2 regions of the Bacillus sp. JJ722 genome follow, and region 1 is predicted to be linked to the other one. Evidence: riboswitches for the same ligand, from Rfam matches in the RefSeq annotation. Region 1 holds a riboswitch; the other holds the start of a gene.

Region 1 (3,428 bases):
ATCTGCTGGCATTTCAATTTTCACGTCCAATCCTTCATCTTTAAAGTATCCTTTTTCCTGGGCAGTATAAATCGCTGAATGTACTGCATTTGGATACCAATCTAGCATAATACTAATTTCTTCAAGTCCTTCCGAGCCTTTTTCTTTACTTTTACTAGAACAACCTGAAAGCAAGAGACTCATAATAATTAGCGATATTCCAATCATCTTTACTTTATTCATTTCAGTTTCCACCCCATCTATTCGTTTTTCCATCGGATCACGTATTTTTCAATTGTTGTTACAAGTGCAAATAATAATATGCCAAGTAAAGTCAAAATCGTGATTGCTGCAAAAACCCCTTCGGCATTCAAATTCCCCGACATTCGTCGACTATAATAACCAAGCCCTTCACTTGCTCCGAGCCATTCGCCAATTGTTGCACCTACTAATGCATAAACGATTGCGAGCTTCAAAGCAGAGAAAAAAGAAGGCAGTGCCATCGGAATATGCAATTTTTGAAAAATATGCCATCGTTTTGCTCCCATTGAGCGAAATAGATCCACATATTCTTGATTGCTTGATTTCAACCCATCATATGTACCGACAACAATAGGAAAAAATGAAATTAAGATTGTAACAGCCACTTTGCTCCAAATGGTATAACCAAACCAAAGGACAAAGATTGGAGACAGTGCTATGATAGGAATCATTTGCGATATAAGTATGGCTGGATAGAGCATTTTTTCAATCGTTTTCGAATAAAACATACTAACTCCAAGAGTGATTCCACCTATAACAGCAATTACAAAACCTATAATAAATTCAAGCATCGTAATCGGAAGATGCTCCAAGAGTAGCGGCTTCCAGTTTTCAATAATTAACGTAATAACTCCAGTAGGTGCAGGAATGATAAAAGACGGAATGAGTTCTATACGGACAGCCCATTCTATTGAAACGAAAAGTGTAAAAATAAATATAAGAAACAAGCTATATGTTTTGAACCATTGTTTAATACATTTCATAAGCAATCCTATTCTCCACGTATTTCTTTAAAGTAACGAAACTCTCTTCATGTTGTATTTCAGGTTTGCGTGGTCGTTTCATCTCTACTGGAATTTCATCAATCGTTTGATTAGTATGTAATAAAATGATTCTGTCACTTAAAAAACAAGCTTCCTCTAAATCATGGGTAATAAATAATACTGTTTTATTTAGCTCTTGCCACAGTGATAATAACCATGACTGCATCTCTTTTTTCGTTAATGCATCAAGTGCACCGAATGGTTCATCGAGCAATAATACATCCTTGCCTGTTAACAAAGCTCTTAAAAAGGCAACTCTCTGTCTCATCCCTCCCGATAATTGCTTTGGAAGAGCATTCTCATATGCTAGTAATCCGACACGTTCCAGCCAACTTCTCGCTTCCTCTTTTGTGAGATGTATATTCTTATTAATCTCTGAAACTAGCATGATATTGTCGATGATCGTTCTCCAAGGTAGCAGTAAATCTCGCTGAGGCATATAACCAACATCTCCAAGTGAAATAGGAGTACCATTGATTAATATTTCACCCTCATCCTGCTTTAAGAGACCAGTAATTAATCTTAAAATGGTACTTTTACCTGTACCGCTTTTACCGATTAATGAGACAAACTCACCTCCTGCAATCTCCATATTCAAATTGACAATCACTTTATTGTCTTGCTTCTTTTCGTTTTTAAAAGAATAAGAAACATTTTTTAACACGAGAGTCATGTACACACCAACCTTTCATAATTAGATTTCCTAATAAAAAAACCACTTCCTATATGGGAAGTGGTAATGAACGAAATAAAAAAATTCTTCATTCCTACTTCCCTCCGCTAGTATGAACTAGATCAGGTTCAAAGGGTTCTTCTCAGCCAATGGCGCCCCTAGTAGATCAAATATATAAAATGACAACAACGTAAAAACCCCAACTTTCATAATAGAAGGTTGGGGTGAATTGGACAGAATGATTCCACCTATAACCACCTTCCCTCCTCTAGTATGAACTAGATCAGGTTCAAAGGGTTCGAAACAAATCGTTCCATCTCAGCCTCTAATGAGACACCCCTAGTGAGTTAATTACAATTATATATCTTAACATGAACTTACTTTAATGCAAGATAAATTTACAAATAATTTTATTTTTTCATAAAATAATGTCATTTATTTATTATTCTACAGGCTCTAATTGTTCGAAATCCTGTTTTGATTCTTGTAAGGTCGGATTATAGAAGGCTGCTATAGCAGTCATATAATATGGAGTAATATAAATACTTACACCAAACAACACGATTCCTCCCAAAAATCATGAAACCAAAACCTTTATAATAACATTCTCAAGAATTTTTCGAAGTTAACTCCTTCTACTTTAGGAATTTGCTCCAAGGAGGTATCAGTAATGGCTGCTGTTAGAAATGCTTCTGCAAGCTGTACAGATTTTTCTAGGTCCTCTCCCCGCATCATACTTCCCATTATGACAGAGGCAAATAAATCACCCGTACCAGAATAACTTTTACCATTGTACGGCATTGCGCCATAAAAGGTTTTATTCCCATCCAAATACATATTACCGATAAACTGCTTATCCGTATCTATTGACGGTGGGTTCACACCAGTGATGATTACCTTAGCATCAGTTTCTTGCTGCAATGTCTTTCCAGCTTCTTCTAACGCTTCGATAAAATCCCTTTCATTTACATAGCTATGTAGTTTTTCATAAGATAATCCGGTTAATAGACAGCACTCCGTTACATTTGGTGTAATCACATCTGCACATTTCACCAGTTCTCTCATTCGCACTAGTAATTCTTCTGTAAAAAGTTTATAAGCCTCACCTATATCCCCCATCACCGGATCAACAAGCAAAATGGTTTCTTTTGTATGAAATTTATCTAAAAAACGAAAAATATTATCAATTTGCTCTCGGCCAGTTACGAAGCCGGTGTAGATTCCATCAAAGGTTACATCAAGTTTACTCCATTCCTCTTCGAAATATTGCATTTTGGAAGTAAAATCTTCACAAAAAAAACTTGGATAACCTGTTTGTGCAGACAATATAGCAGTTGGTAAAGGACATGCCTGCACCCCCATTACCGAAAGAACTGGAATTGCAGCTGTTAATGAACATTTTCCAAAAGATGATAAATCCTGTATTACAGCGACTTTTTTCATAATAACCTCCATAAAATCTATCCAACTTAAACTTTATTCATATTACCATAATTGAACTACCCACCACTTACGAAAGAAAATCACTTTCGTTGAAGTGGGGGATTCCTAAGTAAAGAAACGTATCGGTTTCTAATGGATTAGGCGATCCCCGTAGTCCCTACGGTTAGAAGTCTTATCGCTTCATTTTTAAGATTTTGTCCTGCGTTAATATCCCTGTCGTGATGTGTGCCACAAGAAGGGCAATCCCA
Region 2 (3,428 bases), on a different contig from region 1:
AGTTGAGTAAATTCTTCTCCGCTATAAGAGTCAATCCATTGCTTATAAAAATGATTTTCATCAATATCGTAATTTTCAACAATATGCTGACCAATATAGTTATAGCTCCAGATACAAGGGAGCACCGCTGCCACGATTTCTTTCAAATCTCCTTTTAAACAGACACCTTGCATATAACTTGTATAACTTTCCGTTGTTAGCTCCACTTCTTGCTGCTCTAGCTCTTCAATTGAATAGCCGAACCCCTTTAAATAATTAATATGAACAGCTGTTTCATATTCAAATGTACCGCCCGCTGCTTGATGAAAAAATCGCATATCTTCAATTGTTTTAGACTTAATCATTCCCATACAAAACACTTTCGAATATTCCTTTAAATACAAATAATCTTGAATTAAATAATGCTCAAACTTCTTACGGTCTAATGTATTGTTTCCCATCTCTGTAATAAACGGATGCTGTAAGTAATCAGTCCAAATTTGTTTAGATTGCTGTAATAAAACATCTGTTAAATTCATAGCATTTCCACCTTTGCATAGTTTTCTATTACTTCTGTATTTAATCGGTACATTTCATCAAACAACTGCACTTTAAATGTCCCGATTGCTGGATCGTTATGATTGGCTAACTCCCCACTTAGTGACATGGACAACACACCCATTGTTGCTGCTTTGAAGGAATCATTTGTTACACCTAAGTAACTTCCTACTAAACTAGCTGTCATGCAACCTGTTCCAGTTACTGACTTTAACTTAGGTGAACCATTATGGATTTGAATCGTTCTTTCACCATCCGTTATAAAATCTATTTTTCCAGTCGCAGCAATCGTCGTTTGAATATATTTCGCAAAATTCTGTAATTTACTTACATCAATTTCTATATCATCAGATGCATCTACGCCTTTTCCGTTTGCTTCTAACCCAGCCATAGACAATATTTCAGCCGAATTACCTTTAATAACATCAAATTTCACTTTACTCATGATTTCTTCAACAAATTTTGTTCTTTGCTTACTTGCAAATACACCTACTGGATCTAAAACAAGTGGTTTCTGCAATGAATTTGCAATTCTACCAGCTTCTAAATATACGGGAATTTGCGTGGAATGCATCTTACCAATATTAAGAACAACCGCGTCGCTAATGGTAATTAAGTCCGCCACTTCTTCAATGGCATCACCCATAATTGGACTAGCGCCTATCGCAAGTGTTGCATTTGCACAGTCATTGATGGTTACTTCATTTGTATAATGCAAAATCAAAGGATTGTGCTTAATTACTTCATTAACTAAACCGCTCATTTTATGAATTCCCATTTACTTTTTCTCCTTCGAATTGATAAAAATGATGAACTGGACCAATTCCCGAGCCAATTGGAAAACTATATCGAATTGCCTCTGTGATATATTTCTTCCCTTTCGCTACCGCTTCTTCTACGTTATAACCTAAAGCTAAATAAGAGGTAATAGCCGATGAAAGTGTACAACCTGTTCCATGGGTATTCAGATTATTTAATCGTTCGTTGTAATAAAATTCAATTCCACGCTCACCAATTAATATGTCAGTGGCATCCCCTGTTAAATGTCCACCTTTTATTAAAACGTATTGAGGTCCTAATGAACGTATTATTTGACCTGCTTTCTTCATGTCCTCTAAAGAACTAATTTTCATACCTGTTATTTCTTCTGCTTCCGGAATATTTGGAGTTACAATGAAAGCCATTGGTATTAGCTTTGACATAAGCGCTTCTTTTGCTTCGCTGGCTAGAAGTGCACAACCGCTTTTTGATACCATAACTGGATCAACAACTAAATATGGCACATCATATTGTACTAACGTCTCTGTAATGACTTTTATAATCTCTGCACTTGATACCATGCCAATCTTAATCGCTTGTGGAGGAATATCATCTAGAACTACTTGTATTTGTCTTTGTACCATTTCCGCGCTCAAGTCCTCTACTAAAGATACTCCTTGTGTATTTTGAGCTGTTACAGCTGTAATAACGCTCATACCATACGTACCAATGGCAGCGAATGTTTTTAAATCTGCTTGAATCCCCGCTCCACCCGACGAGTCAGAACCTGCAATCGTTAAAGTTGCTACGCCATAGTTTCTCAATGAATCATCTCCTTGAATTACGAACTACATAAGAAACGAATTGCATGGAAAACGCTTTTCTACGTAAAAAAAGCTATTCTCCACATAGGAAAATAGCTTCTTATCCTCATAAACTTGATAAAGATAAAGAGTACATGCTTTCCTACGCTGGTATGATCCAGATCAGGTATTGAGGGTTAATGAAATAATCATCTCTCAGCCAAAAAGGCACCCCTAGCTACATATTCGATTCTTATGTTAAACAGTAAGTTCTTTATCATTGAATGTCAAGGATATTTTATTGTACTATTCAGATAAATTATGCTAATATATTTTATAACATTCATCTAAATGAATAGCACAAATGTATCATAATCCATTTTCATTGAAACGGTGAGCGACTGTTCGGTGTATAGCCGCTTCAAATTCATCAGTTTAATGATTCTAGCCTTACAACAGCCTTTCACTCCACTTCAACGATAACCCACAATACTTAGTCATTGTTCTCTGCTGTCAGACATGAATATAGATGCTAAGAAACGGATTTACATACTCGATTCCTCTTTTGTTTCGATAAATCTAATGCTTTTTTTACTAGTGAAGTACTCATCATTACTATTCTTATATAATTAATCTTTTACTCTCCTGTATTAGCAAATATCGTCCAACCAATAGATGGACTCGTTACATGCAATTCTGTTAAGTTAATGAAATGATCTAGTAGAAATCTTCCAAAAGGATGGTCACAAACTGATTGATGTAATGCCCGAATCGAATGGCCTTCGGCTAACAGCTTTTCTTGCTGTTGATCAATGTACACACGCATAATTTCTTCCGAGAATTCTGGATGGAACTGTATTCCCCAAATATGATTATCAATCACGTAAGCATGATACGGTTCGAATTGATTATATGCAAGAACCCGAGCTTCCTTAGGGAGTTCAAGAACCGTTTGTCTATGAGTAACATGCCCATAGAACGTATCGTGAAGGATAGCTAATAAACGATCCTGACTTCCTTCTTCGGTTAATTGTATTTTCGTTGTACCAATTTCCATTCCTTTCGGATGATCGCCAACTTTTCCACCAAAAGCTTCTGCAATTAATTGATGACCATAGCAAATGCCTAACGTAGGTATTTGCATATACCTTATATCACGTAGCCATTGCATTAATTGAATGCTCCACTCTTCCCGCTCTGTGACCATTGCATGCGAGCCAGTTATGATAATTGCTGCGATCTGCTCAGTACTTGGCAATGATGTCATATCATCATAAACATTTGCAATAACGACATCTTCTGCAGAAATACCGCTAGTGCGGATGATCA

The links. Region 1 has a riboswitch for thiamine pyrophosphate ahead of V7014_RS01860 (ABC transporter ATP-binding protein). Riboswitches for the same ligand answer to the same signal wherever they lie in the genome.
Region 2: another riboswitch for thiamine pyrophosphate. It lies ahead of thiD (bifunctional hydroxymethylpyrimidine kinase/phosphomethylpyrimidine kinase); the one in region 1 lies ahead of V7014_RS01860 (ABC transporter ATP-binding protein).

Annotation. Positions count from the first base shown of each region.
Region 1 covers NZ_JBALMO010000009.1:52,511-55,938, reverse strand. The annotation lists gene V7014_RS01870 (ABC transporter substrate-binding protein) at 1-222, opposite strand, end outside; gene V7014_RS01865 (ABC transporter permease) at 240-1,004, opposite strand; gene V7014_RS01860 (ABC transporter ATP-binding protein) at 991-1,737, opposite strand; TPP riboswitch at 1,820-1,907, opposite strand; TPP riboswitch at 1,980-2,088, opposite strand; gene V7014_RS01855 (pyridoxamine kinase) at 2,332-3,180, opposite strand; partial or broken gene V7014_RS01850 (zinc ribbon domain-containing protein) at 3,318-3,428, opposite strand, start outside.
Region 2 covers NZ_JBALMO010000225.1:19,584-23,011, forward strand. The annotation lists gene tenA (thiaminase II) at 1-518, opposite strand, end outside; gene thiM (hydroxyethylthiazole kinase) at 515-1,315, opposite strand; gene thiD (bifunctional hydroxymethylpyrimidine kinase/phosphomethylpyrimidine kinase) at 1,302-2,120, opposite strand; TPP riboswitch at 2,243-2,345, opposite strand; gene V7014_RS22060 (glutamine amidotransferase) at 2,737-3,428, opposite strand, start outside.